Linked DNA regions of Vulgatibacter sp.. The protein of the gene in region 1 binds, or shares a complex with, the protein of each later gene. Links are inferred from orthologs where the notes say so. Each region holds a gene or a part of one and is shown on either strand. Other genes may lie near its edges.

Region 1 (7,628 bases):
AGGTCGGCCTCCGCCCGCCCGCCGCCGAGGCTGTCGCCCATCCACTCGTAGGCGAAGCCCTCCGCCCGCATCGCCGCCGCGAAGGGCTGCCGGTTGAACCAGGGCTGCCTGCCGCTGGCGGGGATCGCCCGGACGTCGATGACCCCGCGGATGCCGTGGGCCCGGAGGAGCTCGAAAAAGAGGGGCAGGGTGCGCGTCGAGTGACCGATGCTGAAGAGGCGCATGGCCGGCACCCTACCATCCGGCCGCCTGCCCGACCCCGGGGAAAGGTTTGCCCGGGCGCGCTGGGAGACCGTATAAACACGCTGGGATTCTGCTCGAACGGAGTCGACGGACGTGATGCCCGAGCATGAAGGTCGAATCGTGCGGGAGGACGGCTTCACCGCCGTGGGGGGCATCCGCATCCACTACGAGGCGTGGGGTGCGGGAGATCCCGTGGTGCTCGTCCATGGACTGGGCGCCTCGGCCGCTGCCTGGCGCCGGGTGGCGCCCCAGCTCGCCGAGGCGGGCTACCGCGTCCTCGCGCTGGACCTGAAGGGCTGTGGCCTCTCCGCCAGGCCCCCCGGGGACTATTCGCGCAAGGCGCTCGCGGCGCTGGTCTGCGGCTTCATGGACAACCTCGGCGTGCGCCGCGCCCGCGCGGTGGTGGGCCACTCGATGGGCGGCGCCATCGCCCTCGAGATCGCCGCCACCCGCCCCGAGCGCACCGACCTCGTGGCGGTGATCGACGGGCAGGGGATCGCGAGCCAGCCCTGGCTCCTCCAGGCCGCCGCGCCGATGACGCCGCTGGTGGGAACCCTCGCCTCCAGCGTCACCGCCCTGAGTCCGGTGGCGCCGCGGCGCTTCTTCGCCCGCATCTACCTCAAGCGGATCTTCTGCGATCCCGCCGCGGTGACCGAGGAGCTGGTGGAGACCTACGCCGCCTCCGCCGACGCCGGCTACCAGCGCGCGATGTTCGCGATGCTCCAGCACATCGGCAATACCGACGACCTCGCCCGGGCGATCCGCACCTTGCAGGCGCCGGCGCTCCTCGTCTGGGGCAAGCAGGATCCGGTCTGCCCGGTGGCCCTCGGCCAGGAGCTCTACGGGGCGCTCCCCGACGCCGAGCTCCACACCCTCGACTTCTGCGGCCACTGCCCGCCGGAGGAGAGGCCCGCCGAGACTGCGAGCCTCCTCGTCGACTTCTTCGCCCGCCGCGGACCGCGGCCCGCACGTCGCGAGGAGGGCCGGGGCGGGGACCTGAACCGGCAGCTCGCCTCGCTCCATCTCTCTGCCTCCGAGCTGGCGGAGGCGACCCGTGAGGCGGAGCAGCGCCTCGAGAAGGCGAGCCGCGCAGCCCGGCCGCGCAAGAGCAGGAAGCGCGGGCCCGGCGGCGAGAACCTCCACTGAAATCGCCTGCGGGGCCCCGCTGCCCCGTGGGAGGGGACACATCGATGGCTTTGGCACCTTGCCGGCTCGGCGTGAACGTCGACCACGTGGCGACGATCCGCCAGGCGCGGCGCGCGACCTACCCCGATCCCGTCGCTGCCGCGACCTTCTCCGAGCTCGGCGGCGCCGACCAGATCACCGTGCACCTGCGCGAGGATCGGCGGCACATCCAGGATCGCGACGTGCGGGTGCTCAAGGAGACCTGCCGCACCCTCCTCAACCTCGAGATGGGCGCCACCGAGGAGATGGTGGGGATCGCGCTGGAGTTGAAGCCCGATCTCGTCACCCTCGTTCCGGAGAAGCGCGAGGAGCTCACGACCGAGGGCGGTCTCGACGTGGCCGGCGCCCGCGCCCACCTCGCGAAGGCGGTGGAGCGGCTCCGCGCTGCTGGGATCGAGGTCTCGATGTTCATCGATCCCGATCGCGCGCAGGTCGACGCCACGAACGCGGTCGGCGCCGACCGCGTCGAGTTCCACACCGGCCGCTACTGCGACCTGCCCCACCCCGAGCGGGCCGAGGCATTCGCCCGGCTGCAGCAGGCCTGCACCCACGCGAAGACCGCGGGGCTCGTGGTCGCAGCGGGACACGGTCTCAACTACGAGAACGTCATCCCCGTCGCTGCGATCCCCGAGATGGAGGAGCTGAACATCGGGCACGCCATCGTGGCGCGGGCGGTGCTCGTCGGCATGGAGCGCGCGGTGCGCGACATGGTCGAGCTGATCCGCTTCGCGCGCAGGTGAAGACGATGCGCGTGCTGGACGCAGCAGAGGCCCGCGAGGTCGACGCGGCGGCGATCGAGACGTTCGGCATCCCGGGCTTGCTCTTGATGGAGCACGCGGCCCGCGCCGTTGCCGACGCGGTGCGCGAGTGGCTCGCGCCGCGCGGCAGGGTGGTGGTGGTGGCAGGCGCCGGCAACAACGCCGGCGACGGCTACGCCGCGGCGCGGCTTCTCCAGGTGGCGGCGGCGTCCGTGCGGATCGTCTCGCTCGTGGAGCAGGAGCGACTGCGGGGCGACGCAGCCACCAACGCCGGGATCTGGGAGCGGCTCGGCGGCACGACGGAGGATTTCTCCGAGCAGGCGCTCGACGACGTCGGCCCTGGCGACGTGGTCGTCGACGCGATCTTCGGCACGGGCCTGCGCCGCGAGCCGGAAGGGGATTTCGCCGCGGCGATCGACGCGGTGAACCACGCCCGCAGCCGCGGCGCCCGGGTGGTGGCGGTGGATCTGCCCAGCGGCCTCTCCGCCGACACCGGCGTGCCGCCCGGCGCCGTGGTGCAGGCGGACTGCACCGTGACCTTCGGGACGCTGAAGCGCGGCCACGTCCTCCAGCCCGGCGCCGATCTCTCCGGCGAGGTGCGGGTCGCCGACATCTCCATCCCGCCGGATGCGCTGCTGGGGATCGGGCCGCCGGTTCGGCTCCTCGACAAGGCCTTCGTGCAGGGGCTCGTGCCTCGGCGCAGCGCCGATTCGCACAAGGGCAACTACGGCCACTGCCTGGTGATCGCGGGATCGTCCGGCAAGAGCGGCGCCGCCGCTCTCGCCGTGCGGGGGGCACTCGTCGGCGGCGCCGGGCTGGTCAGCGTCGCCTCGCGCCCCGAGGTGATCCCGCAGGTCCTCGGCCACGCGATGGAGGCGATGGGGATCGCGCTCCCGGGCGACGGCCCGCTCGGCCTCACCGACGTCGACGCGCTCCTCGAGGCGGCGCAGGGCAAGGCCGCGATCCTCGCGGGCCCGGGGATTCCCCGTGGCGAGGAGACCGGCGCCCTGGTGGCGCGGCTCCTCGCCGAGGCCGCCTGCCCGGTGGTCCTCGACGCCGACGCGCTCAACGCGGTGGCCAAAGCGACCGACTGCTTCCTCGATGCGAACACCGAGGTGGTGATCACCCCGCATCCCGGCGAGATGGCGCGCCTCGCCGGGATCCCGACGGCGGCGGTGCAGGCCGATCGGATCGGCGTGGCGCAGCGTTTCGCCAGGGGGCACCGCTGCACCGTGGTGCTCAAGGGCGCGCGCACGGTGATCGCCGATCCGGACGGCGCGGTGGCGATCTGCCCCACGGGCAACGCGGGGATGGCGACCGGCGGCAGCGGTGACGTGCTCGGGGGACTGGTGGCGGCGCTGCTCGCGCAGGGGCTCGCAGCCTTCGCTGCGGCGCGGGCCGGTGTCTACGTGCACGGCCTCGCTGGCGACAGGCGCGCAGCGGCGCGGGGCGAGATGGGCCTCGTCGCCGGCGACATCCTCGACGGCATCGCAGAGGTGTGGGCCACGTGGAAACGGTGAAGGCGAGCTTGCGCTTCTCCAGCCCGCAGCAGACGCGGGCCTTCGGCGCGAAGCTCGCGTCCCTGCTCCGGCCCGGCGATTTCGTCGGGCTCCAGGGCGACCTCGGCGCAGGCAAGACGCTGCTGGTGCGGTCGATCGCCGAGGGGGCGGGCGTGCCGAGCGAGCAGATCGCTTCGCCGACCTTCGCCATCGTCCATCCCTACACGGGCGGGCGGATCCCGCTCCACCACGCCGATCTCTACCGGATCGCCGACTACGACGAGCTCTACGCCACCGGCTTCCTCGATCTGGTCGGCGCGGGATCGGCGATGCTGGTCGAGTGGATCGACAACGTGCCCGACGCCGCGCCGCGCGAATGGCTGCGGATCGATCTGCGCCACGCGGGGCTGCGCACCCGCGAGATGGATCTCACCGGCTACGGGGCGCGGGGCGCAGCGCTGGTGGCGGCGCTCACCGCGGCTTAGGCGGCAGACGAGTCGCTGCGCTTCCGCCAATTGCCGAGTTGGAAGCGATGGAGGCGCATCTGTGCGTCCACGCCCACGATGCCGTCCACCGGCACCTCGATCCAGGCGTCCTCGAGGGAGACCCGCTCCGAGGCGATCAGCATGTGGTTGACCTCGGTGCCGGGCGCAGCAGGCGGCGCCTCGCAGGTGGGGCCGAAGCGCGCGCAGGTGCCGCGCTCGGGGCAGCGGGTCTTGTGCGTGGAATACCAGAGGGTGCGGCCCCGCCGGATCGCGAGCATCAAGCTGCCGTTGCCCACGAGGAAGGTGGTGGCCGAGGGCACCGCCGCGTCGGGGTCGGTGATGGCGCTCACCGTTCGCACCGTCTCCGCCAGGGCGCGGGCCGCGGTGGCGAGGGGCACGTCGCTCGTCGGATCGGGGGTGAGCCGCGCCAGCCTGCTGAGGAAGATGCCGAAGCAGCGCGCGCTGTCCGTGTCGCCGATCACCACGTGGGCGAAGGCGGCGTCGATCTCCTGCTCGATCCGCGCCTGGTGGCGGGCGAAGTCGGTCACCGTCCCGTTGTGGGCGAAGAGCCACGGGCCCCAGCGGAAGGGATGGGCGTTGTCGAGGGTGACGGGGCCGACGCTCGCCTTGCGGATGTGGGCGAGCACCGCGTGGGAGCTCACCATCTCCGCGTGGCGGGTGAAGGCCTCCTCGGCGTAGGCGGCGCCGGCGCCGCGGACCAGCTGCGGGGCGGCTCCGTCGTCGCCCCACCAGCCGATCCCCCAGCCGTCGGGGTGTTCACGGCTCTGGACCTGCAGCGCGTTGTTCTCGCGCACCAGGGAGCGATGGACGGCGGAAGGGCCTTGCGATCGAAATCCGAATAAGCGGCACATCTTTCTGCCCAACACGGTAACACCGCCGATCTCTCCCGCGAAGAGCAGGGGGACCCGCGTGAGTCTGTGCGCCCGTGGGGGAGGCAGGCAGGCGTGCGTTCACCTGGTGTGTCAATCATCCGGCGGGCGGACGCCGCGGGCCCGCGGGAAGGACGCCGCGGATCTCGCCGGCGAGGGAGCGGAGCGCGGCGCCGAGGGGGGAGCGCCTGCGCCAGGCCATCGCCAGGGTCCGGTGCGGGACCGGGGGCGCGAAGGGGCGCACGCAGAGCCCCCCGTGTTTCGCCTCGGCCTCCACCGCGATCGCCGGCAGGAGCGTGACGCCGAGGCCGGCGCCGACCATCTGCACGAGGGTGGCGAGGCTGGTGGCGCGGACGTCCGACTCGTCCACGGTCGCCCGGGAGCAGATGGCAAGGGCCTGCTCCCGCAGGCAGTGCCCGTCGTCGAGGAGGAGGATCCGCTCGCCTGCGAGCGACTCGGTGCGGAGCCTGCCGCGCCCCTTCGCCAGGGGATGGCCCGGGGCGGTGGCGAGCACGAAGGGGTCGGCGCCCACCGCCTCGTAGTCGAGGTCGCCGAGATCGGCCTCCAGCGCGAGCAGGGCGCCGTCGAGGGAGCCCTTCGCCAGGCCCTCCACCAGCGTCGGGGTCTTCTCCTCGATCCAGATCACGGTGAGCCGGGGGAAGGCCCTGCGCAGCGCCGGCGCCGCCAGCGGCAGCAGGTAGGGCGCGAGGGTGGGGATGACGCCGATCCGCAGGGTGCCCGCCAGTGGATCGACGAAGCGCCGGGCGGCTTCGGCGAGATCCCCGGTCTCGATCAGGATCCGGCGGGCCCGGGCCACGAGCTCCTGCCCGGCAGCGGTGAGGAGGACCCCGCGGCGGTCGCGTTCGAAGAGGCGCACGCCGAGCGCCCCTTCCGCCTCCGCGATCTGCGCGCTCAAGGAGGGCTGGGAGACGGCGCAGCGCGCTGCAGCGCCGCGGAACGAGGCCTCCTCCGCAACGGCGACCACGTATTGGAGCTGGCGAAGGGTGACCGGCAGGGGAGCGAAACGCATGATAGCTGCATCCTATCGAAGTCATTCGAATGATGTCATCGACGGAAGGGCAGGACGGACGCAAGGTCTCGGTTGTGAGAGAGGGAGGTGGACCGTCTTTCGAGACGGTCCGGGAAGGAATGGAAGCCATGGGTCTCGCAGCCATCGCCGGTATCAGCTCGGGGGCGCTGCACGCCATCGCCGGTCCGGATCACGTGCTCAGCCTCGCGCCGCTCTCGGTGGGGCGGAAGCGGGGCGCCTGGCGGATCGGGCTGCTCTGGGGCCTCGGCCACGCGCTGGGGACCGCCGCTGCAGCGGTGATCCTCTTCCTCGCGGTCTCCGCCGCAGACCTCCACGGCGTCGATTCGTGGGCGGAAGGGATCGCGGGGCTGGCGCTGATCGGCATGGGGATCTGGGGCCTGGTGCGCCGCCACCGCGCGCACCGTGGCTGCGAGGGCGCGATCACCGGCAGGAGCATCTGCACCGTCGGCCTCATCCACGGCTGCACCGGCGCCGCGGCGCTGCTCATGCTGCTCCCCGCTGCGGTGGCCGAGTCGGATCTGGTGCGCCTCGTCTTCCTCGGTGGCTTCTCGCTCGGCAGCACCCTCGCCATGGCGGGGCTCACCGCCGCGATGGCGGCGATGGCCGCACGCCGCGGCAGCCTGGGCGCCCTTCTCCGCGGCAGGCTGCCGGCGCTGGCCTCGGTGGGCTCGATGGCCCTCGGCTCCTTCTGGATCGCCGGGGCGCTCTGACCGATCAGCCGCAGCGCGCCGGCAGGTGGTCGGCGCGGTGCACGACCCTGCCGCCGATCACCACCACCCGCGCATGCGAGGCGGCCATGTGCCAGGCGAGGTGCTCCACCGAGCTCGCGCCGTGGACCACGAGATCCGCGCGGCGTCCCGGCGCGATCTGCCCCCGATCCTCGAGCCCGAGCGCAGCGGCGCCGCCGGCGGTGGCGGCGTAGAACGCCTCCGCGGCGGAGAGCCCGTTGCCGAGGCAGGCGAGGGAGAGCGCGAGCGAGTAGCTCTCGCTCATCGCGCTGCCCGGGTTGCAATTGCTCCCCAGCGCGAGGCGCACGCCGGCGTCGGCCAGGGCGCGCCCCGGCGCGTAGCGCGGGCATTTGAGGTAGAGGGTGGAGACCGGCAGGAGCGTCGCCGTCACACCTGCGGCGGCCATCGCCTCGATCCCCGCCGGCGTGATCTCCTCGAGGTGGTCGGCGGTGGCGGCGCCGAGCTCCGCCGCCAGCTCCGCGCCGCCACCGGCGGTGAGCTGATCGACGTGGAGCCGCACGCCGAGGCCGTGGGCCTTCGCGGCCTTCGCCACCTGCCGCGCTTCGTCGGGGGTGAAGGCGCCCTTCTCCACGAAGACGTCGACGAAGCGGGCGAGACCCTCCTCCACCACGACGGGGAGGAGCTCGGAGAGCATCCGCTCGATCCACGCGGAGCGATCGCCTGCATCCGGCGGCAGCGCGTGGAGGGGAAGGGCGGTGCCGACGAGGCCGATCGGCTGCACGCGTCCCAGGGCACGGACGGCCCGCAGCATCTTCAGCTCGTCGGCAA
Region 2 (3,018 bases), on another replicon or contig:
GGCGGGACCCGCGCTCCGGCTTCTCCGGGAACCTCGCCGATCTCGGCCTCGTCGATCTGGTGCAGACCTGCGAGATCGGCCGCAAGACCGGCATGCTTCGCTGCGTCGACAAGCGTGGCCGCCGCGGCGCGGTCTATTTCCGCGACGGCAAGGTGATCGACGCGGAGATGGCGGGGCTGCGGGGCGAGCACGCCTTCTACCGGCTGCTGGAGTGGAGCGAGGGGAGCTTCGAGATCGAGTTCGGCCCGGTGGAGCGGGCCGACGCCATCGCGATGTCGGCGCAGGGTCTGCTCATGGAGGGCATGCGCCGGGCGGACGAGTGGAGCCGGCTCCTCGAGACGGCGCCGCCCCTCGACGCCGTCCTCTCGGTGGACCCCGAGCGCCTCGCCTCCATCGGCACCGGGGTGATCCCGGAGGCAGCGGCGCCGCTGCTGCCGCTCCTCGACGGCAAGCGCACGCTGCAGGCGGCGCTGGAGGAGGGGGCCCGCGACGATCTCGCCGCCCTCGGCGCGGTGATCGAGCTGGTGGGCAAGGGTGTCCTCGTCGCGGCGGCGCAGGCGGACGGCCCCGCGCCGCAGGAGCAGGCCTGGTTCGTGCCGCCCGTCTCCTCGAGCGTCGAGGCCCGGCCCGCGGTGGAGGAGCCGCGGCCTGAGGCTTCGGCGGAGCCGAGCGGTGTCTTCGATTTTCCCGCGCCTGCCCCCGGGCCGCGGTGGGGTGCCTCGGCTGCGGCGCCGGCGGCGGTTGCTCCGGCGGCAGTGGCCGCTGCGCAGGCCGCGCCGGTGGAAGCGCCTGCGCCGGTGGCGCCGGTGCCCATCCCCGCCGTGCCGAAGGTGGCGCCGCTGCCGCCACCGCCGCAGCTGCGCCTGGTGGAATTCGAGCAAGCCGTCGCCTCCCGGAGCAAGCTGCGCTGGGTGGTGCCCCTGCTCCTCCTCGTGGCCCTGGTCGGCCTCCTCGCCCTCGTGCGCCTCGACTGACCTCGGGCTGGGACAGCGGCGCCCGCGTGTTATAAGGCGCGCCATGCTGGTCCTCGGGATCGAGACATCTTGTGACGAAACCGCCGCCGCGGTGGTCCGCGACGGGCGGGAGATCCTCTCCGACGTGGTCTCCACGCAGATCGAGATCCACCGCCGCTGGGGCGGGGTGGTGCCGGAGCTCGCCTCCCGCAACCACGTGCTCCAGGTGATGCCGGTGGTCGACGAGGCGCTGGAGAAGTCGGGCGTCACCCTCGACGAGATCGACGGCATCGCCGTGACCAGCGGCCCCGGCCTCATCGGCGCGCTCCTCGTCGGTGTGCAGGTGGGCAAGTCGATTGCGCTGGCGAAGAAGAAGCCGATCGTCGGCGTGAACCACCTCGAGGGCCACCTCCTCGCCGTGCGCCTCGGCGCCGACGCGCCGGCGCCGCCCTTCCTCGGCCTCGTCGTCTCCGGTGGCCACACCAGCCTCTACGCGGTCCGTGACTACGGCGATTACCGGCTCCTCGGCGCCACCCTGGACGACGCAGCGGGCGAGGCCTTCGACAAGGTGGGCAAGCTGCTGGGCCTGCCCTATCCGGCGGGGATCGTCATCGATCAGCTCGCGCAGACGGGCGATCCGAAGGCAATCAAATTTCCCCGGGGCCTCACCAAGCGCGCGACCCTCGACTTCTCCTTCTCGGGCCTCAAGACCGCGGCGATGTACCACCTGCAGAAGCACGGGATCCCCGAGGGGCAGGCGCTGGCCGATTTCTGCGCCAGCGTGCAGGAGGCGATCGCCGACGTGCTCACCCGCAAGGCGGTGAAGGCGGCGAAGGAGGCGGGGTTGCCCCGGCTCGTGCTTTGCGGCGGCGTCGCCGCCAACAGCAGGCTGCGCGCGCTTGCGGTGGAGCGCGGCGCCGAGGCGGGGATCGACGTGCACGTGCCCGAGAAGCGGCTCTGCACCGACAACGGCGCGATGATCGCGGTGGCGGGCTACGAGACCTTTCGCCGCGGCGGCGGGCCTTCCGGCCTCGACCTGAACGCCAATCCCGCCTGGAGGCTGTAGATGGCAGAGAGCCCTTCCGCGATCCTGCGCCGCCACGGCCTCCGGCCGAAGAAGGCGTGGGGCCAGAATTTCCTCGGCGACGACTACCACCTCTCCTCGATCGCCGACGCCGCGTCGGTGGGGAAGGGCGCCGCGGTGGTCGAGCTCGGCGCGGGCCTCGGCCACCTCACCCGCCACCTCGCCGCTGCAGGGGCCCACGTGATCGCGGTGGAGCGCGACCGCGACCTGGTCCCGATCGTGCGCAGCGAGATGGAGGGGCTCGACGTGGAGGTGCGCGAGGCCAACGCCGCCACCGTCGATCTCTGCGCGATGGCGCAGGAGCAGGGGTGCAAGCTCACGGTGGTGGGCAACCTGCCCTACCACCTCTCCACCGAGATCCTCTTCCACGTCGAGGCGCAGCGCGCCTGCATCGACAGAGCGGTCTTCCTCCTGCAGAAGGAGGTGACCGAGCGGATCGCCGCCGCGCCCGGCGGCAAGAGCTACGGGATCCTCTCCGTGCTCCTGCAGCTCCACGCCGACGTCGACGTGCCCCACCACGTGCCTGCCGGCGCCTTCACCCCGCCGCCCGACGTGGAGAGCGCGGTGGTGCGCCTCGTCTTCCGCGAGGCGCCCCGCGCCGATCCCGGCGACGAGACGCTCTTCCGCAAGGTGGTGAAGGCGGCCTTCGCCCAGCGCCGCAAGACCCTGGGCAACGCCCTCAAATCCGCCAGGCTGGTGGAGCCCGAGGCGCTCGCCGCCGCCTTCGCGAGCACGGGGATCGATCCGGGCCGCAGGGCCGAGACCCTCTCGGTGGAGGAATTCGCCGCCCTCACCCGCACCCTGGCAGCCGGGCGGGCGCAGGCCTGACGCCCGCCTGCCGATCGCCCCGGGAGCCGCCACCTTTGCAGGGATGGAGACGCTCCGCGGCAGGGTGGTGGTGATCGCAGGCGCCTCGAGCGGGATCGGGCGGGCGACCGCTCGCCTGCTCGGCGCCGCAGGGGCCCGGGTGGTGCTGGCAGC

The links. The genes of interacting proteins can lie anywhere in the genome.
Region 2: the proteins of tsaE (region 1) and tsaD are in contact, whole or in part, in a crystal structure (PDB 6N9A), measured with the Thermotoga maritima proteins. The link is inferred for Vulgatibacter sp. from one-to-one orthologs. Residues at the interface, in WP_004082108.1 of Thermotoga maritima: Leu37, Gly38, Lys46, Lys57, Val59, Lys60, Ser61, Thr63, Phe64, Thr65, Leu66, Met67, Val69, Pro71, Tyr82, Arg83, Leu84, Asp86, Asp88, Phe89, Asp93, Ile128, Asp130, Glu131, Arg134; in WP_004082750.1 of Thermotoga maritima: Cys10, Asp11, Arg49, His50, Leu82, Gly84, Gly135, Gly136, Glu154, Thr155, Leu156, Asp157, Asp158, Ser159, Glu162, Asp165, Lys166, Arg169, Leu170, Tyr175, Lys213, Thr214, Leu217, Tyr218, Gln221, Arg222, Asn324.

Annotation. Positions count from the first base shown.
Region 1 is NZ_JAWLCN010000014.1:42,980-50,607, reverse strand. The notes cover bases 2,428-5,427. They hold tsaE (tRNA (adenosine(37)-N6)-threonylcarbamoyltransferase complex ATPase subunit type 1 TsaE), read left to right. Parts: upstream 2,428-3,684; coding sequence 3,685-4,170; downstream 4,171-5,427. Other genes in these bases: ACESMR_RS22020 (LysR substrate-binding domain-containing protein), read right to left, coding at 5,158-5,427; ACESMR_RS22025 (class II glutamine amidotransferase), read right to left, coding at 4,167-5,042; ACESMR_RS22035 (NAD(P)H-hydrate dehydratase), read left to right, coding at 2,428-3,706. In the rest of the region: ACESMR_RS22050 (DUF488 family protein), read right to left, coding at 1-224; ACESMR_RS22045 (alpha/beta fold hydrolase), read left to right, coding at 340-1,389; ACESMR_RS22040 (pyridoxine 5'-phosphate synthase), read left to right, coding at 1,434-2,168; more of ACESMR_RS22035, read left to right, coding at 2,174-2,427; more of ACESMR_RS22020, read right to left, coding at 5,428-6,090; ACESMR_RS22015 (hypothetical protein), read left to right, coding at 6,219-6,821; hutI (imidazolonepropionase), read right to left, coding at 6,826-7,628. UniProt on the Escherichia coli protein: Required for the formation of a threonylcarbamoyl group on adenosine at position 37 (t(6)A37) in tRNAs that read codons beginning with adenine.
Region 2 is NZ_JAWLCN010000001.1:212,694-215,711, forward strand. The notes cover bases 88-3,018. They hold tsaD (tRNA (adenosine(37)-N6)-threonylcarbamoyltransferase complex transferase subunit TsaD), read left to right. Parts: upstream 88-1,017; coding sequence 1,018-2,019; downstream 2,020-3,018. Other genes in these bases: ACESMR_RS01015 (response regulator), read left to right, coding at 88-974; rsmA (16S rRNA (adenine(1518)-N(6)/adenine(1519)-N(6))-dimethyltransferase RsmA), read left to right, coding at 2,020-2,865; ACESMR_RS01030 (SDR family oxidoreductase), read left to right, coding at 2,909-3,018. In the rest of the region: more of ACESMR_RS01015, read left to right, coding at 1-87.